DNA from 3 places in the Paenibacillus favisporus genome. Region 1 is predicted to be linked to each of the others. Evidence: riboswitches for the same ligand, from Rfam matches in the RefSeq annotation. Region 1 holds a riboswitch; each other region holds the start of a gene.

Region 1 (9,832 bases):
TTAAACACCCACTGTAAGCTTTCTTGGGAATACCCCAGCGCTTCTTTAATAGCGGGCAAAGCTACCCCGATAATCGATGTATCCATAATCACCATAAAATTCGCAAGGCATAACAATGCGAGTGCCATCCAGCGCCTCGGATCAGCCTGGGCAAGACCTTGAGACTGAGTTGTCATTTCTATAATCCTCCTTTAGAGAGATAAAACCGGTCCTTCATCCCTTTCACGCTCGTGACGGCCGTCAGTGAACGAGGTGATCAATGCCATAAATTCCCGGTTTCGATGTGAATATAGTATAGCCCCCTACCCTATATTGTCAAGCGGTTTATTTTTTTCTTTAACCAATGAATATTGGAACAGCAAAAAACGCCCCGGTAGGAGCGTCATGAATTGCAGTCATTATAAGCCTCACCTTTGTATCGGTAACTGTACGTAAAATTGTGCACCATTTTCACTTTCAGCCCATATCTGCCCACTGTGACGCTCTACCAACGTTTTGGTAATGGCTAATCCAAGCCCACCGCCACCCATTTTACGGCTGCGTGATTTATCTACCCGATAAAAACGCTCAAAGATATGCGGAAGATCCGCTGATGGAATTCCTATGCCATTATCTGAGACGGTAATTTGGACCAGATCTAACCGGACGGTGCCCTTGACTTCAACGGTACCGCCTTCAGGTGTATATTTCAATGCATTAGATAACAGGTTTGTCCAGATTTGAATAAGCCGGCTTTCATCGGCAATCACGCAAACATCGGGTATATCTTTTTTCTCCAGGTTAACTCCCTTTTGTTGAAATGAAGGACGCATGAGGTCCATGACTTGATCCATAGACTTCTTTAAGGAGACTTGCTCAAGCATGAATTGAAAATCGATGGAATTAACGATTTGAAGCTCTTCCAAATCATGAACCAGCTGAATCAAACGGTGAATTTCTTCACGGCTGGACTGGATCCGTTCCGGAGTAGGCTCCCATATTCCGTCTTGAATAGCAGCGAGGTAACTATTCAATGTGGTTAAGGGTGTCCGCAACTCATGGGCAATATTTTCGGTCATAGCGATTCTCAATTTTTCTTGCTGCTCCAGTTGTTCAGCTAAGTGATTGATGGACGCGGCCAGCTCCTCCAGCTCATCTTTGGGCAAACTCTTCAACGGGAGACGGACATCCCGTTTTCCTCGGGCCATGATTAATGTAATATTTTTCATGCTGATTAATGGCGACGAAATCCGTTTGGCGATATACACACTTAACACAAATGAGACGATTAAAGCTCCCCCAATCGTTAAGCCAATGGATTGTATAATCGCTTGCTCCAAGTGAGAATTCAGTGAATCCGCTGAATGCTGCGCTTCGGACATTTCGCGTCCATACATTTGAAAATGGTAGTGGGTTGCATTGATCATAGCAATCGAAGCGATCACCAAAATAAAACCGGTATATAAAATCAGAACTGTGCTTAAGCGAAAGGATAATGTACGTTTCATAAACTTCCCCCATTAAAGCGGTACCCTGCTCCAAAAACAGTCCGGATGAATAATGGGTTCTTCGGGTCCTCCTCCATTTTTTGACGCAAATTTTTGACATGCTGATCAATAATACGCGAGTCTCCATCAAATTCAAACCCCATAACGAGTTCAATCAATTCTTCCCTGGAAAACGTACGCTCCGAGTTTCTCGCCATAACTAAAAGCAATTTATATTCGGATGGGGTTAAACTGATGGGTTTATGTTGCACGAAGACCTGTTTGGCATGGCTATCAATCATCAGACGTCCTTCGCCATATTCTAATCGATCGGCCAGAAGTTCTTGCTGATTGGTTCGCCGCAGTACAGTGCGAATTCTGGCTATGAGTTCTTGAGGATCGAAAGGCTTCACCATATAATCGTCTGCCCCAACCGACAATCCATGAATACGATGTGAAATGGACGATTTAGCTGTCAGCATAATAACTGGTGTGGGATAAGCTGTTCGGATTTTCTGGCATAAATCCTCTCCGTTCATGTCGGGAAGCATAAGATCCAATAAAACCAAATCAAAAGGTTGATTGGCTAATTCATTCCATGCACTCTCCCCTGTAGCCGCTTCGTGCCCTTCAAACCCTTCCTTTTTTAAATAAGCGATGATGACTTCTCTGATTTTCTCCTCGTCTTCAACAACTAAAATTCTACGCATGAATTCCCTCCAAACGTATAGACTGATTCTTTTTTCTACGCCTCAACTTCCGTTCTCTGCAAGACTATAATCAAACAGATCATTTCTCACAACGAAATGACCTGTTATGTTTCTTCCCGATTTTCTTCATTTTGACGACATCAATGCCTTTTATTAAGGATTCACTTGTTCCGAGCATAGTTAGAGGCGCCAAGGCTTTCTTGGCACCTCTATATATCACTTCAAGGTTACTTAACTTATTACTTAGACAACATCATAACCCTGGTCTTCGATGGTCTCTTTAATTTTGCTTTCCGTAAGTTTGGTCTCATCGAATTGAACTTCAACAGAGGCGTTGGACAAGTTAACCTTCCCCCCAGCCCCTATTTGCTTAAGAGCTCCTTCAATGGAATTCACACAGTGTTGACAGCTCATTCCGTTTACGTTTAAAGTAATGGTTTTCAATTTCGACTCCTCCTTTCGATTTATCATTAGTATACCCCCCTATAGTATAATATTCAAGCCTAAAGTTATACTACCCCAGCCATCTTCATCATTTCTATACATGTTTACTTTATGATGAATGAGGTTTACATCAAAAGAATTAGAAAGGGGTTCTTCAAATGAAAGCAGCGATATTAAGAACAATAATCCTCGCCAGCTCGGTGGCCGTTTTTGCTGCTGGCTGCTCGAAAGTAAGCAATATGAACGGTATGGATCATTCAAAAATGAGCATGGGTTCAAACTCCACTTCCAACTCCAGTGAATCCGCTACATCCGCTAAACTGACAACAGCAACACCTGTTGTGGATGGTAAAGAATTCACCATAACCGCACAGGAGAGTAATCTCGAAGTGGAAAAGGGAAAAACCATTCCTGTTTGGACATTTAACAACTCGGTTCCCGGTCCACAAGTCCGGGTAAAGGTTGGGGATACGGTCAAAATAAACTTGAAAAATAACCTCAAGCAGCCTGTCTCCATCCATTGGCACGGCTATCCGGTTCCCAACAACATGGACGGAATTCCAGGAGTCACACAAGATGCTGTCGAACCCGGAAAGACCTTCACCTATGAATTTAAAGCTACCGTACCGGGTACTTATTGGTACCATTCACATCAAGACAGTGTGAATCAAGTGGACAAAGGCTTGTATGGTTCTCTTGTAGTCGAAGACCCCCAAGATACAGCTGACCGCGATTACACCCTTGTGCTCGATGAATGGATGAGTTCTGAAGATATGAACATGGATAACGGTGGGATGAATATGGCAGGACATGATATGAGTATGTATGACCTTTATACGATCAACGGAAAAACAGGTGATGCGATCGATAAGCTTACCGTTAAAGAGGGTGAAAAAGTAAAACTTCGGTTGATTAACGCCGGCTACATCACGCACCGGATGCATTTACACGGTCATTCCTTTAAGGTTGTTGCATCCGACGGGCAGCCCGTGAATGACCCGGCTGTGATCAAGGATCAATTCGTCTCGATTGCTCCCGGTGAACGGTATGACATTGAATTTACCGCAGATCATCCCGGAACCTGGTTACTTGAAGAACACGCGAAGGATAATCGAGCACAAAATATGAGAGCCATGATTCAATACGAAGGTTCCAATGCGAAGCCCGACCCTTCCGATGCCTCCGAAGAACTTCCCGATTTTGATCTGGAGGAGTACGGAAGCCTGTCTGCGTCCGCATTTTCTTTGGATCAAACTTTTGATGAAGTCGTGACAATGAATCTAAATACCGAGATGAGAAATGGAGAGATGGTTTACACGATCAATGGAAAGGTTTTTCCGGACACGGATACAATCAAAGTAAAAAGAGGAGATAAGGTAAAGGTGACCTTTGTAAATCAATCCAAAATGGACGATCACCCGATGCACCTGCACGGCCATTTCTTCCAGGTCTTGAGCAAGAATGGCAAGCCCGTTCAAGGATCTCCGATCATGAAGGACACGCAGAACGTCAAACCTGGCGAAACGTATGAAGTTGCCTTTGAAGCTGACAACCCCGGTGAATGGATGTTCCATTGCCACGATTTACACCACGCGTCCGCTGGAATGGTAACTGATGTGATGTATGATGATTATCAAAATAATTATACGCCTGATCCCAATGTGAACAACGTCCCTGAATAAACAACAAAACGCACCGGCTGACTTCAGCCGGTGCTTTCATTTTTGAATTAGTTGGCTTATCCCGACTAGATCAAATTTCGCTGATCATTTTCAGGTAACTTTGTTGACTCACGACGCGGCGTGCTGTAACATACCGATTTTTATAATATGAATCGGATAATTTGCTAATGGTAACGCCTTTACTGCTTGAAGAGTGTGCAAACTCATTATTGCCGATATAAATACCCGCGTGAGATATTCCCGTACCGTCCGTATTAAAGAATACCAGGTCTCCTGCTCTAAGGTTTTCACGATCTACTGGGGTTCCGACTTGAGCCTGTGTTTTAGATGTGCGGGGTAAATCTAAATTGAATTTATCAAATATGTATAAAATAAAACCGGAACAGTCAAAACCAGCCACTGTTGTGCCACCCCACTGATAAGGAGTGCCTACGACCTTATCCACCTCACTTTCGAGTTTAACGGAACTGGCAAAGGAACTGGTTGCACTTGCTGAAAAAACAATGGCCGCACCTATCAATGACAACATTACTTTCTTCACTATGTAGTTCTCCTTCCGATGCCTACGGAGTTAGCTAAGGGTTCGGTAGAAGGTTCCCTCTATTCTTCAATGAGAATATTTCACCCCAAAATGGTTCCCCCGTTTTCAATTTCAAGAAATTCGGCAATAATTATTAAAAAAATGTAACCCTACATAATGTAGTATATAATCAGATTTTTTGTCAATGCCTAATTTAGAAGATTGTCATTAACCGTACCTTTCCCTACTGGTATTTGTTGAATTTTATTGAAGTTGCAGCGAAAATACATAGAGTTTGTCGATTTCTGTATCCCGAAATCAAGTTACTTATCTGAGTAACGGAACATGTTACACAAGAAAAAACAACAATTTTGTAAAGAATTGATTCCGAGCAAGAAAAAAACCAAGGCAAATATTCATATAGGCGCCAAACAAAAAAACCGATCTGGCATTGCCAGATCGGTTAAAGGTATTTATCTATCAAGACACAGTCGAACCATGATCTTCATGCCAAATCTCATGAATGACATCAGCCAAGATGGAGATCGTACGATAATTCTCTCGCAGCATATTCTCCACTCCTCCTATTTCTATCAAGGCACTGGATTCGACAAGGGATTGATTATATTTACCATTACCACTCGAATGATCCTTTTGATAAATGCCTTTGGAGATTCCTGGTATCCTTTTGTTTAGTTTATTTTGAATCCTAGTGGCAAATTGCATTGTTTTTTCCCAGTTTGAGTTATCCCTTCCGACCACAAAATATAATTGAGCATAATCAACATTGTTGAATTGGATCGTTGTACGATTTTTAGACTCTGAATCTCGATGGATATCAAACACATATTCGATAGATTTATGGTTAGACAGTTCCTGAGTGAGTGTAGCCTTGGAATATACATATGATTTTGCGTAATTAAAGTTATGGATTTCACTGGCGTAATCTTCGGTGGATTGAATGACACTCATGCCTTTTGCCGTTAACTTAGAAGCCAAATCTTTTCCTAATAAAGTAACATTGATTTTTGCGTCAAACGCCTGACTTGGATTCTTCTTCCCCTCGAGTTCTGGCAGCCAAGATTCCCGGTTGTGCGTATGGTAAATAAGGACCTGAGGTGGACCTGAATGAACCGGATTACTCTTTTGGGGCAACTTCTTCGTAACTGGAGTAGTAATTTGATTCTTTGTAGCTAACCTTGTATTGGCCTGATTCGTATCAGATGGCAGATTGCTTTTATCTTGTTTCAACGCTTGGGGCGTTGTCACACTTTTAGATGAAGGGGTTGTCTTTAATGAAGACGTAACCGCTATAGTTTTTTGGCGGCCCGTTTCGATGAGCGGATCATTTATTTTCACCTGATGCTCAGGTACCTCTTTCATGGGTAAAGGGGGGGCATCCATATACAACGGGATGATTTTTAAGGAGATAATGAAAGATGCTAGGAATGTAAATACCCCTAGTCCTTTAAATGCAGTTGGTTTTGGCATGTAGTTCTCCCTTTCTTTATTGTTGTGTGTAGTCTATTTTTATTCCGTATTTTCATAGAATAGAACAGACGACACATTCCAAAGTAAAGAAGGGAAACCATCCGAAAGGAAGGATATCCTTCCTTTCGGGAAGATCTTTATTTGGTTCCATGAACCAGAAGGGACTCTCCAGGAATTTCTATTCCTCGCTTTCCTTCATAGGGTTCGAAAGCCTCCTTGATTTTCAATATCAACCGAGATCGTATTTCATCATTAATACTTACCAACCCCTTACCCATCATGCCGGATGCCATCTCTTTTTGGTGTAGAAGCAGCTCCTTGATCGATGAAATCCGCTGAAGGTGCCGAACGGAGCGGATGTCGACATTTTTAAAACCAGCTCTTTTAAATATATCACTCAAATTTTCTGGATTTGATAGCGAAAAAACCTTAATTGTTTCCTCCCTGGGTAATGCCAACCCTGTTACCTCTTGCAATATTTGCATAGGAAGGCTAAGTGCCGGGTTATTTTCAGCATTAGACCATACGAGCGCAGCAAAGGCCGCCCCAATATTCTAATAAGAACCCATTGGTATAACGTCTACCTGAGGATGTATTGTTGAAAAAGAAAGCTCCACCTAAAGGTGGAGCTTTCTCCTATTCGGTAACATCCAAGATCATCATCAGACTGCCACCGTCTTGTGCACGTCTTCAAATGGTCCACCGTGAATATGCATTGGTTGGATATGATGCCACATGGACATCACTCTTTTGCTTCAAAACTTTTCTATTTAGAAAGTTCACTTTCGACTACCCATTGATGATTCTTAACGGGGTTTCCTCCTGTACTTGGCGTGTAGTCAACCATATACACCGTTGTTTTTTCAGCAGAGTCAATGGTGCCCTCTGCGCCTTTCATACCTTCCATGTGATCAGCCTCAATGGTCACCTTAGTTCCTGGTTGCAAGGGCTCACTACCCGCATCCTTTATTTCCTCCTGGATAATCCACTTGTGATTGGGAACGGGTTCACCTCCAGTGGTTGGAGTATACGTTACAGCATAAGCCACTGTGTCGTAGGCACCGACCACTGTAGCCTTGGCTCCATCCATGCCTTCCATATGCTTGGCATGGATCACAACCTCATCTCCAACTTTATATGTGGGATTTTGAGCTTCTTTTAACCCTGCAGGAACCTCACCAGAACCCGAATGATTCATGCTGCCCATATCCCCCATATTTGAATGGTCGCCGCCCATGTCCATGTTCGTATTATTGTTTGCATTATCCTTGTTTCCACACGCACTTAGCACCAGGATTGCTGCAAGGCTAATAAAAATGAATACTTTTTTCACAGTTTGTCACACACCTTTGCATATTTTTATTTGGATTGAATCCTCAGCTTCCAAACATTCTACCCAAAACTTATGAAGAACTTGTGAAGGCTGCCCGGACCACTCTCAAAAACTCTGCCCGGGGCAGAGTTTAGAGGACAACCTTATTCATTCAATGTTTGCTTTCGTACAAAAATCTGAATATACCCTAGACAAACAAAAAAGAGAAATCATCTCACCATGGATCCAGTGCAATGACATCTCTTTTTGACTATTAAAAGCCGGCTATGGGGCGTATGCCTGTTGCCGTAAATTGTGAGAAAAACCAACGGAAAAATGTTGATGCATCAAGGCGTGTTTTCATATTTAATGAGAGGAGACCTTATAATTCGTCCTTCACCAATTTATCGATCAAGGTGGGCAAATCAATTCCCAGGAAGATTATTTCTTCTGGCTCACGAACAACTTCAATAGTTGGCTTATTAAACATCGGGAAGTTTTCCTCCTGTAGATGGTAGCTATCAAACTGCCTCTGGTACTTGGGTTTGCATTGCTTTCTAAGTCCCTCTGTAAAGAGTATCTTGGCTCTTAGGGCCTCAAAAGAGTATCCCCTTCTTAACCGATTAATGACTCGAATAAGGCGAATTAGAGATTCCGTATAAGCATCTGGAATGCGATGGTCGAAATAAGCGAATATTTCTTCTTCCCAGTTCTTCATAGCCCTTGTCAGTGGTTCAAAAGCGGACTGCAGTTCCGTTGGTACTTTAGCTTTCCATTCGTTGTATTTAAGAAATGCCGTTTGTCTGCTATCACATTCCCAAATATCCAAATATGATTCCTTTAAGTCATAAGCAGTGACGAGAGAAGGAAGATTCTTTGTCCAAAGGTCTAGCGTAATCCTATCCTTCTCTGTAAGCTCTATATCCCGTTTTAAGAGGATAAAACGGCCTGGCATCAGCCCGCGGCGTTCTTTTGGCGATAATCCTTCAAGGATCTGCTTACGAATGGTTTCTAACGCTTGGTTTGCCATACGGACAACGTGAAATTTATCTACGATGATAAGCGCTTTTGGCAATACAGCCCTTACGGCGTCTTTATACGGTTGCCACATATCCATAGTGACGTATCGAATTTGTCCTATATTTGGAAGGCGTAAGAGGTAATCTACAACGGTTTCCTTGTTACGATTGGGCAAAACATCCAACAAAGTACATTCCTCAATGTTGGTTACAACGCATCTTGGTTTAATGATGTGAATTTCGTCAATCCCAAGCCAATTGGGAGTTTCATATCGATGCGTTTCTCTAAGACGGTTGATGTAATCACGAAAGATGTTGCGTATTGTTTTTTCATGCAATCCAACATCCTCGGATATGCTAACAAACGTACGTTTAATGCTTTGCGTCTCTATATAAGACAATAATCGTTTGGTGCAGTTTCGCTTTTTGTCTATGGTGTGGTCTAAGTGTTCCCAAAAGGTTCGATTGCAGCCTCTACAGCAATATCTCTGACGCTTTATGAGAAGGCCTACACGCTTGCCGTGAAGAGGCAAGTCCATACAAATCTGTTCCCTGCTATCATGTTTGTAGAGGTTGGCTATACATCCACAATGAGGGCAAGCCAAAGGTGGAGAGTTCGTCACCATTTGAATTAGGAATTCAAATTCATTCTCACAAATACTTAGGATGTTAAATTTCGGAAGATTCAGAAAATCCATATGAGTTCCTTCTATGCATTTATGATGCAATCTCCTTCTTTGTTTTCGCTTGGCTGGTCAAAATACCGCTGAATATGAAAGATAACAATGAACCGGCAAAGCATATAGCCGCAAACATGCCAACGGCGGAAAAACCGTTAAAAGCCGCGTAAATGAGGCCAGCGATCCAAGACCCGAGCGTTGTCGCAGCATACATGATTGAATTGGCCAAGCTGGAAGTCGTGCCGCGGATGGTTGGATGTAATGAATTCAACATTCCCAATATTAGGGGAAAAGCGATCCCCATGTTAACGAATATGAAAAAGTAAACACTTTCGAAAGCCGCAACCGATGGCAAGTGAGGCAAAACAATAAAACATGCGATAGAGACAAGAAAGCCCACAACTAGCGTATTGAAACGGTTAAACGTTTTGATCACATAGGCACCGCCGAAGCTTCCGACTATATTCCCGAGACCAAGAAAAAACATCACGTACCCCGCTTGATCAAT
Region 2 (9,832 bases), on a different contig from region 1:
ACAAAACCGGCGGAACAACTACGAACGGCTTCGATTGCTCCGGTTTTACCCGTTACGTGTACCAAAAGCTGGGGTTAAACCTCCCGCGTGTATCCGCTGCGCAGTATAAAACAGGTACCGCTGTTTCCAAAAGCCAGCTGAGAGCAGGAGACCTGGTTTTCTTTAATACCCTAGGCGCAGGCGTTTCCCATGTCGGCATTTACATCGGCAACGGAAAATTCGCACACGCGTCCTCTTCGAAAGGCGTTACCATCAGCAAACTGAGCCAAAGCTACTACGCCAACCGCTACGTTGGCGCCAAACGGGTCATGAGTACGGCCAAATACCAAGCTGCGGTTTACAATTGATTATCTCTCGAAAACAATGCATATCCAGAACAACCCGCGCCGCTGATTTTTGCCGAAATCGCCCCGCGGGTTTGTTGTTACTTATTAGACGTAAGAACCACCGAAAAGGTAACAGCATTTCAAAAAATTTTTTTAAACGAGTAAATCCACGGTTTTCTCCTGTTTTTTCCACCCTTGTCATTTCTTTTACCCACTCGGCCAACAAATAAACATCATTTCCTATAAATTTTCCTACAAATCTTCTTTTTCTGTTAGAAACAATTGCCAAAGTCCGATTCCTTTGTTACAATAGTCCCAGCGATAGTAACAACTTTGTAATCTTTACCTGACACAAAGTTGCGAACGAATAAGAAGTAGCAGGGAATTATACATAGTGTAAAAAGTTCATGCCGAATTTCCTCACACTAAGGAAAGCGGGGGAACCAGTTATGGGTGAATTGATCTTGCTTCAGAGGGATCATAGGGGGCCTTCTACCGAATCCTTAAGCTAACCTCGCAGGCGCCGGAAGGGGTATTTTACTTGAAGAAGAAGCTTGCAGCAGCAGTCATGAGTTTCGCCATCGTGCTCACGGTCGGCACAGGAAGCGCTTTCGCGGATTCCAAGATGGATAAAGTGATTGACAGTGCGATCGGAACCAAGTACAGAACGGGCGGAACCACAACAAACGGATTTGACTGCTCGGGATTTACAATGTACGTATTTGATCAATTGGGCATCGATCTGCCCCATCAGTCTGGTTCCCAGTTCAGCATGGGTTCGGCCGTATCCCGCAGTGATCTGAGAGCAGGCGACCTGGTATTCTTTAATACATCGGGAGCCGGAGTATCCCATGTCGGAATTTACGTCGGCGACGGAAAATTCGCACATGCCTCCACTTCTCGCGGTGTGATCATCAGCTCTCTGAGCGACAGCTACTACGTCAACCGCTACGTTGGCGCCAAACGAATCATGAGTACGGATAAATACAAAACCGCCGCCGTCGATTCCGAGGACGTAGATGACGTCCAGTAATGCAGGTAAAGCAAGGGTACGAGATCCCGTAGAATGAGATTTTTGCCGAAATCTCCTTTTGCGGGATTTTTTGCGGACAGAAATGGGTAACCCTTCCATTCCCGCCCGCTACTCCTCATTTACCCCTCTATTCCGAAATTAAACAGATATCTGGGACAATCCGGAATATTTTTTCTCTAATGTTCAAATCCTACAGGGAGGTCTGGAAGGGAGATCTGCACATGAACCTCCAACATGAGAGCTTCATGATCGTCCCGATGACGCGGGAGGATGCTGAGACCGTCTGCGGCTGGGTGTACGAACCTCCATACGATTTATACGGCTGGCTGCCGTGGGATCAGATGGAGGCGCTTGGCGTTGAATTTGGTGATCCTGAGGTGAGGCAAAGCCAATATGTGTCCGTCCTGGATGCTGAACATACCCTGTGCGGGTTCGCGCAGTTCTTTCCCTTGGCAGGCGTGACCCGGCTTGGTGTTGGCATGCGGCCTGATTTATGCGGCCAGGGGCTGGGTAAGAGCTTTATGCAGGCTGTGGTCGGTGCAGCCCGTGATAAACGGCCAGGGGACGAAATCGACCTTGAAGTGCATACATGGAATAAGCGGGCCATCCGGGCTTACGGGAAGTCGGGGTTTGTCATCGCTGATACCTACCCCAAGCTGACCCCAGAAGGTGAACAGCTGTTTCACTGTATGGTCTATGAAGGGATCTAACTTGAAAACTCCATCATCATAAAAATGGTACAAATTTGTGTATTTTTGGTGGCCCCAAGTTTGGATTCGTTTGCTTTTTTGACACAAACTATTTGATGTGATGGCTTGTTCCGTTATAATGAAGGAATGAAGAATGACAGTTTACATAGAAAGGACGAAAACGGATGCAAAAATGGATCATGAGCGGTGTATTAACGATCGCAGTGGTTATGGCAATTGTGCTCATGTTTACGCTTCCAGGCAAAGAGCAGGTGGCGGAAGAAGAGAAGCCGACCATGCCGGAAGTCACGATGGACGCCGCAGCGGCCGAAGCTGTGGTTAAAGACCAAGGCTGCATTAGCTGTCACGGGGATCAGCTTCAGGGTGCCGTAGGCCCGAACCTTCAAAAGATCGGAAGCCAACTGTCCGCTGAAGAGATTTACACCATTATCACTAAAGGTAAGGGCGGCATGCCATCCTTTAAAGACAAGTTGAAAGCTGAAGAGATCGCCAATGTGGCCCAGTGGTTGGCTGAGAAGAAATAACGGTTGTAATGCATACAGAAACACGCTTTGGAAGAACGGGACGTTCATCGCAAAGCGTGTTTTTATTTGCTGCATTATTCTCGTTACCTTTTTTCGCCGGAACGCATTTTTTCGAACAGTTCGTTAAATTGGTGGGCCTCCTTAACATCCAGGGACGTAATCCCGCCCTCATCCCATGAAGTCAAACGCAGCGTCACATTTTTATAATCAATCGTAATAAAGGGGTGGTGGCCAAAAGCCTCTGAAATGGCCGCAACCTCATCCACAAAGGAAATGCCCTTCATGAAATTGGAGAAAACGTATTTGCGCACGATCCAGCGGCCCTCTTCAAGCTCCCAGCCTTCCAGCTTAGACAAATGCGTTTCTACTTCTTCTTGCGTATATACCATTCTTCCGTTCCTCCCTGAAACCTAACATCCCCGAGGTTCACCAGGATGTGTCATTAATGTATGCTCGGGCGAAAAACCTTTACCCATTGTATTCATCCCTGAATGTAATCATGCTTCTCCAAGGAGAGTACATACGAATAATATCTTACCATGGACGGGTTTATAAAATCCATCCGGCCCCAGGGACTATATCAGTGAGACTACGGTCAGCTCCTCGTCGCCGATCAAGAGGTTGATCCGGTGATGGTCCTTGTCATACATCACGACACCGCTTCCAACAGTGATGACAGGTTCGGCTCCCAGCGCATAGAACAAATCCTCCGCCAGCGCCTCATGCACCTCACGTTTCTCTTCGATACCCAGCTGCATCCAATCCTGCTCCGCCATTTCAAAAAATAAATAACTGTCCGGAATTTCCCCGACAGCTGCCGTCAAATCGGTCAATATGCCGTCATAGTCACGACCATGCTTAACACCCATGCCATTCCCTCCATATCGAAGTTTAGTTACTCATACGATCTATAAGCGATTATTGTGAATGGTGAACGCCCTGCTCCATGCGCCCCTGGGTCGGGGCATCAAGTGGGCCATTCGTCACCCGTTTGTGCTGTGATTATTCCCTGCAGGGTATGCTGCTTAGGCTTGATTTTGTAGGACAGATGAACCTTGTCATTTCATTATACCGGAAAATATCCCTTAAAAAAAAAGAGAATGGTGTCGATAAATAATATAAACCGTTTTTTGTGAAAGCGACCATGTTGCAAGGATGTAAACGCGGTCGATTCCGAAAGGATTCAATTCTATTTCTCATGGATGAGGTGTGCAATGGAAATTTCAACGATTGTTGGCCTGATACTCGGTGTGGTTGCAGTCCTAGTCGGCATGGTGCTGAAGGGCGCCCCGATCGTCAGCCTGCTGACGCCCGCCGCTTATGTCATTATTCTCGCCGGAACCGCCGCTACGCTGTTTATCGGCTTTCCGATGTCTGAGGTCAAAAAGTTCCCGAAGCTGTTAAAAATGACCTTCGTCAAACAAAAACTCATGCAGCGTCAAGAGCTCATCACCCTGTTCATGGAGTGGGCCTCCATCACCCGCCGAGAAGGCCTCCTCGCTCTGGAGACCAAGGTCGAAGAAATCGACGACGCCTTCCTGCGCAACGGTATGCGCATGATTATCGACGGTAACGACCAGGAGTTCGTCCGCGACGTCTTGATGGAAGATATTGCGGCGACGGAAGAGCGTCACCGTGCAGGTGCCCTGCTCTTCTCCCAAGCCGGTATGTATGCTCCTTCCCTCGGGGTGCTTGGTGCCGTCGTCGGCCTGATCGCCGCCCTGACCAAGATGGAGAATATGGCCGAGCTGGCCCACGCGATTGGCGCGGCCTTTATTGCGACACTGCTCGGTATTTTTACCGGTTATGTCCTGTGGCACCCGATCGCCAATAAGCTGAAACGCCTGTCCAAAAAAGAAGTGGAGCTCAAGCTCATGATGGTGGAAGGACTGCTGTCGATTCAATCCGGCGTATCCACCATTGCGATCAGCCAGAAGCTCTCCGTCTTCTTAACCCCTTCCGAGCGCGCTCAAATGAATGAGAAGGAGGATGGTTCAGGTGGCCAAGAAGACTAGACATGAACCGCATGAGGAGCATGCCGACGAATCCTGGCTTCTCCCCTATGCCGACCTGCTGACACTGCTGCTGGCCCTGTTTATCGTGCTCTATTCCATGAGCGCCACGGACGCCAAGAAATTTGAGGAAATGAGCCAGGCCTTCAACAATGCCCTCAGCACCGGAAACGGCGTGCTCAATTTCAGGTCGAATTTGCCGATGGATAAAAATATGGACCAGGGCAAAAAAGACTCCCAAGAGAGCATCGTCACGAATAACAATGACAAGAAACAGAAAGCCCAGCTGGCCAAGCAGGAACAGGAAGACCTGGAGAAGCTGAAGCAGCAGCTGGATCAATATATCAAAACGAACGGCCTGACGAACCAGCTGGATACCAAACTGAACCAATCGCAGCTTACGATCACGATCAGCGACAACGCCCTGTTTGCTTCAGGCAGCGCTCAGGTGAAGCCTGAGTCACGCCAGCTGGCGCTCGCCATCAGCAGCATGCTTCAGCAGTTCCCGACGTATGACGTCGTCGTGTCCGGCCATACGGACAATATGCCGATCTCGAACAGCGAGTACGCGTCCAACTGGGACCTGAGCTCCAACCGGGCGCTGAACTTCCTGAAGATTCTGCTCACCAACAAGCAGCTCAACCCGGCCAAGTTCACCTCCACCGCCTTCGGCGAGTTCCGGCCCGTGGCTTCCAACAATACCGCAGCCGGCCGTGCTAAAAACCGCCGCGTCGAGGTATCCATCATCCGGAAGTACCAGAATATCAGCGAGCAAATCCCGGTAACCACGAATAAAAAATAGCATAGCGATAACTAATGGACAGGCTGTTCCCTTTGGATAAAGGGAGCAGCCTTTTTGATAGTAGACGGCACATGTCTCAGGGAATGGGCTAATAGGTTGAAGCCCTCACCCTGTATCAGGCCTGGCCCCTCTCTACCCTAGGCGGTAATTCAGCAGCTGTCCGAGCTCTTCCTTTTCCTGCGGCGTTAAATCCCGCCATTTCCCTTTGCCCAAGGATCCCAGATGGATATTCATAATCCGGATCCGCTGCAGTCGGCGCACCTCGTAGCCGAAGGCGCTGCACATCCGGCGGATCTGCCGGTTTTTCCCCTCGGTCAGTATGATCTTGAACACCCGCTCTGAGATCCGCGTCACCTTGCAGGGAAGGGTCATTTCGCCCAAAATCTTCACCCCGCTGGCCATGCCTGTTAAAAAGGACGGCGTAACCGGCTTGTCTACCGTGACGATGTACTCCTTCTCATGCTTGCCTTCGGCCCGCAGTATTTTATTGACGATGTCGCCGTCACTCGTCAGGAGAATGAGCCCCTCGGAATCCTTGTCCAGCCGGCCGATCGGAAAAATCCGCTCCGAGTGGCCCACGAAGTCCACAATGTTGCCCTTGATATGCTGCTCCGTCGTACTGGTGATCCCAACCGGTTTATTCAGCGCAATATAGACATGCGTCTCCTTCTTCGCCTGCAGGGGCCGGCCGTTGACGCGGACGTCGTCCCCTTCCTCCGCCTGGCTTCCCAACACCGCCTGAACGCCGTTGATCGTCACCTTCCCGCTCTCTACCAGCTTATCCGCTTCACGCCGGGAACAATACCCGGTCTCACTGATATATTTGTTAATTCTCAAAGCTTATAACCCCATCTCATTATGGTTTACCCCGGACAAGAGTTCGGATCATTCCCGTTCTGGTCCTTCCCCATGCTCCGGCTGTGCCACCGGCAGCGTTAACGTAACCTGAGTGCCCTTGTTAACGGCGCTCTCGATCTGAAGTGATCCTTTATGGCCCTCCACAATCCGCTGGCTGACCATCAGGCCAAGGCCAGTCCCGTTTTCCTTGTTGGTAAAAAACGGTTCTCCCACCTTCTCCATCTGGTGCTCAGGAATCCCTACGCCCTCATCTGTAATCGTAATCCCCAGGTGGTCCGGATCCGGCCGGAACAGTTCAATATAGATGACGCCGCCTTCAGGCATCGCCTCCATGGCGTTTTTCAGTAAATTGATAAAGACCTGCTTCAGCTGGTTCTCCTCGCAATGAACGTCCGTCTCGTCCGTCTGGGAGGCCATCACGAACTCAATGCCGTGCAGATTGGCCTGACTGTTCAGCAGCGACAGCACATCCTCTAAAATATCACGAACATTTTTATTTCGGAAGTGCACTGCCTGGGGCTTGGCCAAAATTAAAAATTCGCTCACGATCAGATTGATTCTCTCCAGCTCAGACAGCATGATCTGGTTGTGCTTCGGATCGACGCGGTTGTTATACTCTTGCAGCTGCAGGAATCCCCGCAGCGTCGTGAGCGGGTTGCGGATCTCATGCGCCACCCCGGCCGCCAACTGCCCGACCGTGGTCAGCTTCTCGGACCGGCGGAGCAGCTCGTCCATCCGGTTGCGTTCCGTCATGTCTCTTGAGATGCTGATGAACGATACGACCTTTCCTTCCGGATCCCTGACCGCGGACGTGCTGATACTGACCTCCACGGGGGTCCCGTCCTTCCTGATTCGGACCGTTTCTACTGCCGGCAGCTGTTCGCCCTGCATTAAAGCGTCAAGCCTTGCCTGCACTTCCCCCTCCAAATGGCCGGGAACCAGGTTGATTCGCTTACCGACCACTTCATCGCTTGACCAGCCGTACAGCTTTTCAAAAGCTTGATTCACCTGAAGGATATTCCCCTCAAGGTCCGTCGTATGAATCGCATCCGCCGTCTGCTGGATGACAGACTCCAGATGCTCTTTCACCGAGCGGTTCTCTTCCACGGCCTGCTTGAGCTGGTCGGTATAGCTGCTCAGATTATCGGTCATCGTGTTGATTTTGGCGGCAAGCAATCCGAGCTCATCCTTGCTGTTGATGACGAGCGGCGTATCAAAGCGCCCCTGGGCGACGTTTTTCACTTTACCCAGAATCGCATCGATCGGCCGAATGAAATATCCGGCCTGCTTATAGCTTACAATGACGAATAAAATCAACAGAAAGGCCGAAATCGATATATAAGAGACAAGCTGCTTCTGCAATACCTTGGATATTTGCGCATAATCCATGACGATGCTGATGATGTAGGATGCCTGAGACGCACTGTTCACAGGGATAAAGCTCTTTAACAGCTTTTTACCATCGATGCGCGTTTCATAAACGACATTCGCTCCTGTCTGTGCCGCCTTCTCCACAGCCTGTTTGTCGTTTTCGAGGTCGATATATGTATAGGTACCGTAGCGTATCGGCCGATTATGCAGCTTAGTCTTATCATGGACATATCCTTGTCCGGACATTCGGACGCCCGCAAAGGTCTGCGGATTGATGCAGCTGATTTCAAGAATCTCCCCATTGATTTTCTTCGTTTTGTCGAGCACCTCCTCCGGACTCGGGATATGGGTGCCGATCTGATGGAGGGAATCAGTGCGAATATACGGATCAATGATATAGTTTCGTTTGGCGTCATAATAATAACCCCATTTATCGATTACGTTCGGCTTGGAGTTCGAATATTCAAACGGTCCGGTCCAAAAATGGTCGGCAGCCGCTCCGTACGGAATCGTTACGCGTTCTTGCTCGAAGAGCTGCTTAAACGCCTTATACCAGTATCCCCAGTCTTTGGTGGAGAGACCGAGCTCAGCAGGTTCCGAGGACTTGGCAATGATAATATCATCACCGGTTCGGACCAGCAGGGCGATATGGGTGACTCCCACCTGCTTGCTCAGCTTGGCCAGCTGCTCGTTCGTAATGTTCTGGATATCCGGGTCCAGCTCTTTGGCAGCCAATTTGGCAGCCACATGCAGCAGCTCCCCGATTTGGCGTTCGACCATGCCAGCGCTCTCCTGGCTCTGCTCAATGGAGGCGGCCACCTGCCTGGCGGCCAGCAGCATTTTGCGTTCGCTTTCCCGGCGTAAACTGGCTTGCGTTGTGTACAAACTAAGAATAATATTTAAAAGTAAAATCAGACAGAGTGAACCGGCCATGGTGAGGGACAGTTTCTTCTTCATTGACACATCGGGTCACCTCTAATCTTGCCTTGGCGATAATTGGAATAATCTATTCCATCATACTCTGTAGGCCGATATTTGAAAAGCTTGTCGAAAATGATCGGCTTAACTCGAAATAACGCAGCATGTCCACAACTTATCAACATATTCACAGCACCATTTAATAAATTGGGGATAATTCTGTGCGTAATCAAATAGTTATCCACAATTTTATGCACAGCATGTTAACAATAGAATGCTTGTTCGCTGAATAAGCCGAAATTCGGTATAGGGAGGCACTTTTACGTTGGAAAATCAAACGAAACATCCGCTTCATGTGGATGAGTCTGTGGATAATGATTGTCATGAACACTGGATGCGCGAGGCGATCCACCAAGCCAAATTGGCGGAGGAGTTGGGGGAGGTGCCGATCGGAGCGGTCATCGTCCGCAACGGGGAGATCATCGGGCGGGGCTATAACTTAAGGGAAACGTCCCAGGACGCGACCGCCCACGCTGAGATTGTCGCCATCCGGGAAGCCAGTATCGCCGTACAATCGTGGCGCCTGCTGGACTGCACGCTATACGTCACGCTGGAGCCGTGTCCGATGTGCTCCGGCGCGATCGTCCAGTCCCGCCTCCCGCGGGTCGTCTACGGCACCTACGATCCCAAGGCGGGGTGCGCCGGGACGCTGATGAACCTGCTGCAGGAGCCGCGCTTCAACCACCGCACCGAGGTCATTGCCGATGTGCTGCAGGAGGAATGCGCTGGGCTGCTGACGCAGTTTTTCCGCAAGCTGCGGGGCAAAGCCTGACACAAACAAACAGCCCGGCCAGTAACCCTGGCCGGGCTGTTGTGATTCGTACGGGGGCTGCTTAGTAAGCCGTAGCTCCCATTTTCTCCTGAAGCTGCTCCATCGTAATAACATCCGCTTCTTTTGGAATGCCGATGCTGAAGGTTTGCTTCTCATTGATCTTGCTGTATTGGCTCGTCGCCTCAAGCGACAGCTTCATGTTGTCCTTCGTTTCCGGATCGTTCATTTCCACGTTCATCACAGCACCCTGATAAGCAGGGAAGTTATCTTTATTGATGGCCGTGTTGACTTCGAACTGGTTAACTTTCAGGTAGTTCTTCAGATCGTTCAGACCTTTGCTGATTTCATCCTTGCTGTCGGTCGAGTTCAGATCCTTCTTCATTTGGTCGATATCTTCCTGGTTGACACCAAGCATCTCACGGTACTCATCCTTGCTGATAATATCA
Region 3 (9,832 bases), on a different contig from region 1:
AGTGCCCCGATCAGCAGCACGGTACCGGTCAAAATGCCGGCGAACAGCTTGTTGTCGGTCCGGAAGGTGCCCTGAGTCTCGGCGACCTTCTGCTTCACCGCCAGCGAACCTGCAACGGCGAGCAGCGCGATAATCGAAATATATCGGCCGAGGAGCATCACCAGACCGGTGCTAACGTTCCAGAATACAGTATTGTCCGCCAATCCCTCGAACCCGGAGCCGTTATTCGCCGCCGAGGAGGTGAACTCATAGAGCGACTGGCTCAAGCTGTGATACGAAGGATTTGAGAAGGCGTCGGTTCCCAGGTGCGTCATAAACGAAATCGCCGTCGGCGCAAGAATAATGAAGGGATGCATCAGAATCGCCACCGCGATCAGCTTCATCTCCCGGGCTTCGATCTTCCGGCCCAGAAATTCCGGCGTCCGGCCGACCATCAGGCCGCAGATAAACACGCCAAGGATCGCATACATGATCATATTGACGAAGCCGACTCCCTTGCCGCCGAACACGACGTTCAACATCATTTCGGCCAAGGGCGCAAGTCCTCCCAGCGGCGTCAGCGTATCATGCATGTTGTTGACCGACCCCGTCGTTGCGGCGGTGGTGACGGTTGTGAACAACGCGGACTGCGCGATACCAAAGCGCACCTCCTTGCCTTCCATGCTGCCGGCCGAGCTGTTGATTCCCAATTGGTTGATCAGCGGGTTGCCGGCTTTTTCCGAGAAATACGTCAGGCACAGGAACGCTACGAACAGCGTCATCATGACGCTGAAAATCATCCAGCCCTGCTTCTTGTTCCGGGCGAACCGTCCGAACGTGTAAGGCAGTGACGCTGAAATCGTCCACATGCTGAGAATTTCGATCACGTTGGTCAGCGGGCTCGGGTTCTCGAACGGATGGGCCGAGTTGACGCCGAAGAAACCTCCCCCGTTCGTTCCGAGGTGTTTGATCGATTCCAGCGAGGCTACAGGACCCAGCGGAATCTGCTGCACGCCGCCTCCCAGCGTTTGCACGGCCCGCATCGGCTCCAGCGTCTGCGGCACCTTGAGTCCGACCAGCACCAGGGTCACGATGAGGGCGAGCGGCACGAACAGGCGGACATGCGCCTTGATAAAATCCTCGAAGAAGTTCCCGAGTCCCTCACCCCTGCGGGTGATGCCGCGCATAAAAGCAATCGCGATAGCCAGGCCCGAGGCGGCCGAGGTGAACATCATCATCGTGATGACGATCATTTGGCCAAAATAAGACATGCCGCTCTCCCCGCTGTAATGCTGGAGGTTCGTGTTCGTCATAAAGCTGATGACTGTGTTGAAGGACAGGCTCGCCTCCATATTGCCGATTCCGCTCGGGTTACCCGGTAGGGCGCCCATCGTTCTGAGCAATATATAGCTGATCGCTACCAGAAAGATATTGGTTGCGATCATGCTGAGCGCGTACTTTTTCCAATTCATGCTGCCCCGCTGCTTCAGCCCGATGATCCGGTATAGAACTCTTTCCACGCCGCCGAAGATCCGGTCCGTCCGGTTCGGTTCATTGGAGAACATATGATATACGTAAGTGCCTACCGGCTTCACGAGCAGCAGGAGCACGAAAATCACGATACAAATTTGCAAAATATCCAAGGCTGGCTTCCCCCTCTTACGAGCATGTTCTGCTTTGGCCCCTTGAGGCTTACAGATTTAAAATACCGGTCAAAATTTTTCCGGATGGATCAAGGCGTAAACCAAATAGATAAAGACAAGCACGGCGAATGCCCCAACGACAATCATTGGTCTTTGCCCCCTTCTTCCACCACTCGGCCGCACCAATGAAGAAATAACAAGAACACGCCATAGGTGGCAGCAAGTGCAAGTATCATATATACATCCATCATCGTTTCCGGTCTCTCCTTTGCGTGGTTATAATCATCTTTATTTCAGTAAAAATCCGACTTCGCCGTTTAAGGTATAAATGATGTGATCGGCACCAAGCCCCCGGTAAATGCCGGGTGAGCTGCCCCTCTGCGTAATGACATATACCGGTTCCGACGTCCAGGGACGGCAGATTTGCAAATAGCGGCAGGTCAGGTTGAGGCTGCTTTCAAACAGAAAGATTTTGCCGACCTCCATTTCGGGCACCACCCAATCCTCCGCGTGATTCGTATTCAGCCGGATGATCCGCTGCACCCCCATTTTTCTCAAGAGGCGTTCCTCCTGAGCACTGTTGGTCAGAACGGCAAAGGGCCTTTTCCAATACATCAGCAGCTTGATAAAATTGCGTCCCGCCTCATTCGGCGCGGTCACAATAACGACGTTGTCCATTTCAAATGCTCCTCCTGTGCGGCAGCAGCGAATACGCAAAAGAAGCCGCAGGGAAAGAAGGACCTTTCCCGCGGCTTCTTGAATGTGGACGAATATGAGTAGGATCGTCCTATATTCAAAATGCGCACGACAAGTGCTGCCTCTCCCGTTACGCTGACGAGGTTAGCTGTCGGATTCGGGCGTGAGAGTCGCCCTACCTCCCGGTACTTACCGTACCAGAAAGATTCACCCCGGCGGCTTCCATTCCAGGCGGCCGCTGTGGTTCCCCCGCTCCCGGCCGTTTCCGGCCGAAATTAAGCGTTATTGATAAGTGTATGTGATTGTGATGAATGCTCACTTTCGTTCCAATTAGCTAAAAAAGGGTAAAAAAAACACAGAGGTCAGCTGATCCCCCTGTGATCCGAAAGTTTATTCGGGTCGCAAGTTTCATCATTCCTCTCTCAAACGACGCTTACGAGGTTAGCTGACGGATTCGAGCGGTGAGAGTCGCTCTACCCGGCCGGATCCATGGCATCCGTAGCCGGGATTCACCCCTGCGGCTGGCAGCAGACCCCCGACTCTCACACCGGTTCGCTGCTCCATGGCACGCGTTTGGTTCCCCCGATTTCCGCGCTTTTTTGCGGAAACTCAGCGATTAGTAATGGAAACTGTATTGAATACGCTCTGAATCATACACCCGCTCCTTCCAAGCTGTAAAGGCAGTCTAAAAATCATGAACCGCGAATTTTGGAACATTCAGGCTCTTATTAGCGCTTACATTTTGGCTTTTTGACTTCTACCTCTTTTATGCTCCCGATTTGGCGCATTTATGGAAAACAGGACATTTGGGGACACTGGCTCGCAGGAATACCCGCATTGACATTAAAGTTCAATCGTTTAAAATTAAATTGCGTGCTTGGTAAATGCTTCGGCTGGATAATGATTCATAGCAGCAAAAAGGAGGAGGATGGCAGTGAGCGTCTATGATTTTCAAGTGAACACGCTGCGTGGTAAAGAGGTATCGTTAAAGGAATATGAAGGTGACGTGCTGCTGATCGTGAACACGGCCAGCAAATGCGGATTTACGCCGCAGTTTCGCGGGCTGCAGGAGCTGTACGACGAGTTCCGCGACCATCATTTTCAAATTCTCGGCTTTCCGAGCAACCAGTTTGCCAATCAGGAGCCGGGTACCAGCGAGGAGATCGGCGAATTCTGCCAGATGAATTACGGGGTCACGTTCCCGATGTTTGAGAAGATCGACGTCAAGGGCAGCAACGCCCATCCGCTGTTTCAATACCTCACACGGGAAGCGCCGGGCGTGCTAGGCTCGAAAGCGGTCAAGTGGAACTTTACCAAGTTCCTGGTCGATTCCAAGGGCAGGGTCATCAAGCGTTATGCTCCCAAAACAACGCCGGACAAAATCGAAAACGACATCCGCAAGCTGCTTGAGTCCCGAAAAAGCGAATAGGCAAGGCAGTCCCTCAATATACGCCACTTGCTTCGATCCGAATTCATTTGCTTTGCGGGGACCCCGAAATATACGAAAATGCAATATAAGCAAAAAAGAAGCTTCCCTGGATTTCTCCAAGGAAGCTTCTTTCTGTGTTCATAGATGCGGTAGAGAGGACTCGAACCTCCACGGGCGTACGCCCACTACCCCCTCAAGATAGCGTGTCTGCCATTCCACCACTACCGCATATCCAAAGTTCATTTAACGAACTTTTTTATTATACACAAAATCATCCGAATTGTAAAGGGAAATGCATTATAACATCACTTATGTAATATTATATAACATTAAAAAACAAAAAAACAGTGATTAAGTGCCCTGACATTGACAAATCACTATATTTATGTAATATTAACTTACAAATAATAGTGATCGAAGATTTCAAACTGCAATTCACGTCATATTTCTTATCATAAAATAATCTGGAGGTGACCGTGTTGAACGACAAAAGCACCAAACTGCTCGATTACGTGCAAACGCTGGATAACGACTTGTCGGTTGGAGGCTTCAGCCATGTGTTTGACCTCCAAACCCGAATTGCAGAAGGGCGTATCCAGAGCCAGGAAGAGCTGGAAGGGTTCATCCTTCATCCGATGATGAATCGCTTGGTCCGCCAAGACGGCGCGGCCATGCTGGCGATTTACGCAGCTGCCGACCAACGGGATATCCGTCAGATCGCCCGGATTGACCGGTACATCCTCGGAAGAATCGCTGCACATGAAAATGATGAAGCGGTGCGCCAACGGGGCAGAAGACTTTTGAAACTGGCCCAGGCCCTGTACCCCTGGCTCAATCTGAAGGTTCTTGACGAACTCGCGCAGAAGGAGCTGTCTCCCGTCTGCCTGGCCACGGCGCATGCCTATGTCAACTATCAGCTCGGATCCAGCCGCGACCACACCGTTTATGGCTATATGCAATCTGCGGTCTGCACATGCATCCAGCTCGCCGCCCGCTCGCTAAGCATTCCGCCTCACGACGCCAAAGCGTTGGCCGGCAAATGGACGGCTGAAATGGAGCGCGCATGGACAGCGGAGAAAGACTCCCTGCCCACAGACCTTGTCAATATCCAGGAGAACGACTCCCATATCGCCTCGTGACCTCTTTAACAACACCACAAAGGCACTCCGCTCTGCTCTGCCGCAGCGAAGTGCCTTTTCTGTTCCCATGTATGTACTTGACCTCCATCTTACTGATCGCGGGACTGGTTCTTCCGGTATTCCACAAACTTGATGTACTCCTTGATAAACTCCTTCTCGTGATCGGATAGCGGCATTTCGTTTAACTGCCTTCCGTTTTCCCACAAATAAGGATCCTGCTGCTCTTTCACCATATACGGCCCCGGTTCCTTGCCCAGAATCAGCCAGTCAAGGCTGACGCCGAAAAAGCTCGAAATTTCGATCAATTTATTGGTGCTCGGGGTGGACTTCCCCCTTTTCCAATCTCCGAAATTCCCCGTGCTGATATTAAGCTGCTCGCAAAACGACTTTTTGGTCATCCCCTTCTGCTTAATCAATGCCTCAATACGTCCGTAAATGGATTGCATAAAAAACCGCCTTCCAGTCATGTCGCAAAAAAAACGACGCATTTAAGTAATTTTATGCTTGCAATATGACGCAAAAACGTGTATAGTATTCTTTATATTAGGAATTTCCATACCTATGGCTCTTATTGTATCATTAGTCCCTTTTCTAATCCAACCGCCCTGCAATCATTCACTTCATATCTGACATTACCTTTCCAACGCGATTCGGGCCCGCTTATGACCAATACCAAGACAGGGAGCGACCGCTTTTGCACACACTCGACATTTCTTATCATGAATTGATCCATGCCATGAGGCAATGTATTGCCGTCGTAGATGCCGGAGGAGTTATCATTTCAGTGAACCACGCCTGGATTCAAAGCGCGTATGACGAAGGCGTCCCCCAATCCTTTAACTGGGTTGGCATTAATTTTATGCAAATCGCCGACGCCCTTTCGGGAGAAGACGAACAAGACTTGGACAGACTCCAGGCGGTTTTGCAGGGTATTTCTACATACTACAGGAACGAATTCCGATCAAGCTGCATCCAGCCCTCCCGCTGGTTTCAAATCGAGGCTTTCCCGCTCCAGAACGGCGTCAGGGAGGAGCCCCGGGGAATGATCGTCTGCCTGTCGGATATCAGCCGAAGCAAGCAGCTCGAGAACGACTTGATGACCGCCTTATCCCAGATCCGCACTCTACGCGGATTGCTGCCCATCTGCGCCGTCTGCAAACGAATTCGCGATGACGATGACTTGTGGAATTCCATCGAGAGTTTTTTGCAAAAGCATGCCCACACCGAATTCACGCACGATATTTGCCCGGACTGCATACGGCGGCTGTATCCCAAGTACTCGTCCATATTGGACACGCCTACTCACCAGTAGCTGCACCACCTCCAGCCTATTCCCCAACCAAACACTTCTTCAAAATCATCGTCAACGCACTGCAGCTTTTTTTCGTTGACGTTCTTTGTTCATATCCATATAATTGTTATGACAATTATATTTTGAAGGAGTGTTTTCCCTGACCCGCTTCTCATCTTCGTCCCAAACGATCGGTTTCCGATACGGAAATATGTCCCGCAGAATGTCTTCTATTTTTGCAGGCCTGCTTAAGCCTTACGGCATCACACCCGAGCAATGGTCCGTACTGTACCAGGTTCACCTTCAGGAAGGCATTAACCAGAAGGAACTCGCGCTTCGCTCCGGCAAAGACCAGCCCTCCATCACCCGCATTCTCGATGTGCTGGACAAGAAAGAATTGATTCAGCGCAAGCCGGATCCGGCTGACCGCCGGGCTTATTTAATCTACGCCACGCCAGCCGTGCAGGAGCTAATGAAAGAAACGATCCCGATGGAGCTGAAGCTCAATGACGAGCTGATCGCCGGCATTACGGACGAGCAATTGGAGTCACTGAACCGCATCATGGATCAAATCAATAAAAATATAGACCGAATTTTAATGGAGTAGGAGTCACCTATGAACGACACCCGAGAGAAACTGTGGACACGTGAGTTTATTATGCTTACGCTGTGCAACCTGCTGTTATTTTTAAATTTGCAAATGATCGTATCCCCTCTGTCCGGCTATGTAAAAGAACACTTCCACGCCAGCGCCTTCATGGTCAGCATGTTTACGACCCTGTTCTCGCTGGCTGCGATCGCGGCGCGCCTGTATTCCGCCAAGGCTTTGGAGAGAGGCATCCGTAATCAAATCTTATATATCGGCCTTGCCTTAGCGCTGCTCGCCACCTTCGGTTACCTGTGGAGCGGCACGATGGCGCTGCTGCTGCTGATGCGGATCGTGTTCGGCGTGGGCTTCGGCATGGGCAGCACGACGCTGCCTACGATGGCATCCGGTATCATACCGGTCCGCAGGCTGGGCGAGGGAATGGGCTATTTCGGACTATCGACAAGCATCGCCCTTTCGCTTGGACCTGTCATCGGGACGGCGCTTCTGGAGAACAAAGGGTTCGATACGCTGGTATATGCTACGCTAATCGTTATTGCCCTGATCTTCCCGCTGGTCATTCCGCTGACCAAAAAGGTAAAGCCGGCCGCCCCTGCCATTCCAAAAGAATTTACGGCGGTTCCCCAGAAGCAGGGCTTTCCAAAAGCGCTCCTTCTGCCCAGCCTGATGAACCTGCTGATGTCCATTACCTATGGCGGACTGCTCAGTTTTATTAATTTGTTCGGAAAAGAGGCCAGCCTCGCGAACGCATCGCTGTTCTTTCTGTTCAATGCGGTCGCCGTTGTGCTGATTCGGCCCATCTCGGGCAAAATCTACGACCGCAAGGGACATATCGCCCTGCTCATTCCGTCGGCGGTGCTGCTCATTGGAGGGCTATGGCTGCTGTCTTATGCCCATACCACCGGATTTTTAGCCCTGGCCGCCCTGTGCTACGGCCTCGGATTCGGCACGGTTCAGCCGACCCTTCAATCCTGGATGCTGCAGCAGGTTCCTCCGCAAAAGCAGGGACTCGCCAACAGTATGTATTTCAACTCGCTGGACCTTGGCATCGCCGTTGGAGCCATGATTTTGGGCCAGATCGCCCAATACTCGACTTACGGGGCAATGTACCGTTACGCATCCTTGTTCCTCGTCCTGTTCATCATGGTATACGCGTTCTATCTTGCCAAACGGGCCAAGAACAACAACATGCCAAACCGCGATACCGGAACGTCCACAACCGTATAAAGCCCCTTGGGCTTGATCGTATCGATTCAACACCTTTCTGCACCTGGCAGAAGGGTGCTTTTTATTTCTTTTACAATTACAGCCATATGCCCCCAGCCCACAGATCACTCTACTCCCTGTAGTTCCCCTGGGTTCCTCTAGAGGCTCTCCCAATGGATTAATGCAAATTACTACATAAATTAATGTCATATTTTATAACTTAAAATGTTAAATATACTTTCAAATCTATCAATCAAGGAGTAAAATAGTCATATTATCTACCATAAGCCATATTCCTATTCCAATTCCGGGGGAGAGATTACGATGAACATGCCGGCCGCATCCACTGCCTTCGAGACGTTTATGCCCGTTCAGCCGGGCTTTGCCAAGCATTTTACCGATTACACAGAGCACTGCGACTTATTACCAGACACTCCGCTGCCTGTTCTGTTCTTCCAATTCTCGGTCCCATATGGCCACTCTGGACGCTGCCCCGTGCTGCCTGGGGGACATGTCGATATGTTGTTCCCGGTCGGAGGCTCCCCTAACGATTCCTTGCTTCTCGGCAGCGTCCTTTGCCGCCGGGAGGTGCCGTTTCGTCCAGGTACGTTATACTTCGGTGTCCGGCTGCTTCCCGTCCCCCTCGCTCCTGCTTTTAAAATTCCGCTAAAAGAATTGGCGGACCGATCCACGCCGCTGGATCGCGCCATATCCATTCCAGCTGCCGCCATGCAGCAAATCCAGCAGGAAGACGCCTCTTTCCATCGCAGAATATCCAGTTTCCACAGTGGCCTCCGTAAGCTGCTTCATTCCGGGCCATGCACTGCCGCTTCTGTACCATCGCACTTTTATCAGGCCATCCGGCTTATTTATCAGTCCTGCGGCAATATCAGCATAACCGAGCTCTCTACTGCCATGGACTGTTCAACACGGAGTTTTCGTTCCCTGTTCGAGTCATACATTGGCCTCTCTCCCAAGCTGTTCTGCCAAATCATCCGGTATCAATCGGCCGTGGGCAGACTGCTGCATCCGTCGCGGGCGGCTTTTAACGACATTATTTCAGAGTATGGCTATTACGACCAGGCCCACTTTATCCACGAGTTCAAAAAATTCAGCAGCGAATGCCCAACCCGCTGGATGGTGCAGCTCCTGCGGAAATCGTAATCTAGTTATTATTGCGTAAACTTTCCTGACACGACTTCCGTTTTATACAATTCATGTTAACTCTTCTTCAATATAATAGACTCCAACGACGGAGTGAAGGCATTCGTTTATCCCCAGTTTCTGCGGGTTCGTCCTCCATCCTGCGAAGTTTCTCCCGCGGAAATTTCAAACGATGCCTTCCTTCCGCCAAAAAGTCAGAATACATAACGCCGTATTGGAGGAGAACGACTTGAAGAGTTTTAAAAGCAATCTATTCACGGTTTTAATCGTTTCCGCTTTATCGCTGACCCCGACGCTGGCCTTTGCCTCACCAGCCGCTTCCGCAGCAGCTCTAAGCGGTGAGACGGCCGATGCGCTGTCCCAGAGCTGGATGCCCAAATCTCTGACCTCCCTTACCGCCAGCAGCAAACCGATTACCGCCGCAGAGTTTGCCGAAGCGATGAAACTCGCTGCAGAAGAAGCCGGGACGACGGTAAACCCATCCGGTTCCAATATTAGCGGTGCATTGACACGCGAAAAGGCCGCCGTACTACTGGATTCCGTCATCCATGTCCCTTACGCCGCTTCCGCAGGCTACCAAGACATTGCCGGAGGCAGTCCTTACAGTAAAGCCATCGCCAATGTCTATACCGCCGGCCTGATGCAAGGCAGCTCCTCCCAAACTTTCGGATACGGCAA

What was found. Region 1 has a riboswitch for cyclic di-AMP ahead of ABID47_RS11550 (C40 family peptidase). Riboswitches for the same ligand answer to the same signal wherever they lie in the genome.
Region 2: it holds a riboswitch for cyclic di-AMP, as region 1 does, so the genes downstream of both, ABID47_RS33390 (C40 family peptidase) here and ABID47_RS11550 (C40 family peptidase) in region 1, are expected to answer to the same signal.
Region 3: it holds a riboswitch for cyclic di-AMP, as region 1 does, so the genes downstream of both, ABID47_RS29545 (hypothetical protein) here and ABID47_RS11550 (C40 family peptidase) in region 1, are expected to answer to the same signal.

Annotation. Positions count from the first base shown of each region.
Region 1 is NZ_JBEPLV010000002.1:767,847-777,678, reverse strand. Features, by position in the region: gene ABID47_RS11575 (MFS transporter) at 1-176, opposite strand, end outside; gene ABID47_RS11570 (sensor histidine kinase) at 408-1,487, opposite strand; gene ABID47_RS11565 (response regulator transcription factor) at 1,484-2,176, opposite strand; gene ABID47_RS11560 (copper ion binding protein) at 2,420-2,620, opposite strand; gene ABID47_RS11555 (multicopper oxidase family protein) at 2,791-4,302, shown strand; gene ABID47_RS11550 (C40 family peptidase) at 4,373-4,843, opposite strand; cyclic di-AMP (ydaO/yuaA leader) riboswitch at 4,848-4,979, opposite strand; gene ABID47_RS11545 (stage II sporulation protein P) at 5,303-6,313, opposite strand; gene ABID47_RS11540 (hypothetical protein) at 6,451-6,771, opposite strand; gene ABID47_RS11535 (YdhK family protein) at 7,080-7,646, opposite strand; gene ABID47_RS11530 (ISL3 family transposase) at 8,008-9,342, opposite strand; gene ABID47_RS11525 (MFS transporter) at 9,362-9,832, opposite strand, start outside.
Region 2 is NZ_JBEPLV010000013.1:8,456-18,287, reverse strand. Features, by position in the region: gene ABID47_RS33395 (C40 family peptidase) at 1-347, shown strand, start outside; cyclic di-AMP (ydaO/yuaA leader) riboswitch at 725-864, shown strand; gene ABID47_RS33390 (C40 family peptidase) at 868-1,359, shown strand; gene ABID47_RS33385 (GNAT family N-acetyltransferase) at 1,581-2,069, shown strand; gene ABID47_RS33380 (c-type cytochrome) at 2,234-2,593, shown strand; gene ABID47_RS33375 (4a-hydroxytetrahydrobiopterin dehydratase) at 2,677-2,982, opposite strand; gene ABID47_RS33370 (hypothetical protein) at 3,169-3,462, opposite strand; gene motA (flagellar motor stator protein MotA) at 3,808-4,608, shown strand; gene motB (flagellar motor protein MotB) at 4,592-5,407, shown strand; gene rluF (23S rRNA pseudouridine(2604) synthase RluF) at 5,540-6,244, opposite strand; gene ABID47_RS33350 (ATP-binding protein) at 6,293-8,593, opposite strand; gene tadA (tRNA adenosine(34) deaminase TadA) at 8,880-9,386, shown strand; gene ABID47_RS33340 (hypothetical protein) at 9,448-9,832, opposite strand, start outside.
Region 3 is NZ_JBEPLV010000008.1:180,287-190,118, reverse strand. Features, by position in the region: gene kdpA (potassium-transporting ATPase subunit KdpA) at 1-1,622, opposite strand, end outside; gene kdpF (K(+)-transporting ATPase subunit F) at 1,692-1,769, opposite strand; gene ABID47_RS29545 (hypothetical protein) at 1,911-2,300, opposite strand; cyclic di-AMP (ydaO/yuaA leader) riboswitch at 2,438-2,610, opposite strand; cyclic di-AMP (ydaO/yuaA leader) riboswitch at 2,733-2,943, opposite strand; gene ABID47_RS29540 (glutathione peroxidase) at 3,253-3,747, shown strand; tRNA gene ABID47_RS29535 (tRNA-Leu) at 3,893-3,975, opposite strand; gene ABID47_RS29530 (urease accessory protein UreF) at 4,227-4,886, shown strand; gene ABID47_RS29525 (helix-turn-helix domain-containing protein) at 4,976-5,332, opposite strand; gene ABID47_RS29520 (nitrogen regulation protein NR(II)) at 5,581-6,198, shown strand; gene ABID47_RS29515 (MarR family winged helix-turn-helix transcriptional regulator) at 6,401-6,784, shown strand; gene ABID47_RS29510 (MFS transporter) at 6,794-8,011, shown strand; gene ABID47_RS29505 (AraC family transcriptional regulator) at 8,315-9,154, shown strand; gene ABID47_RS29500 (amidase family protein) at 9,384-9,832, shown strand, end outside.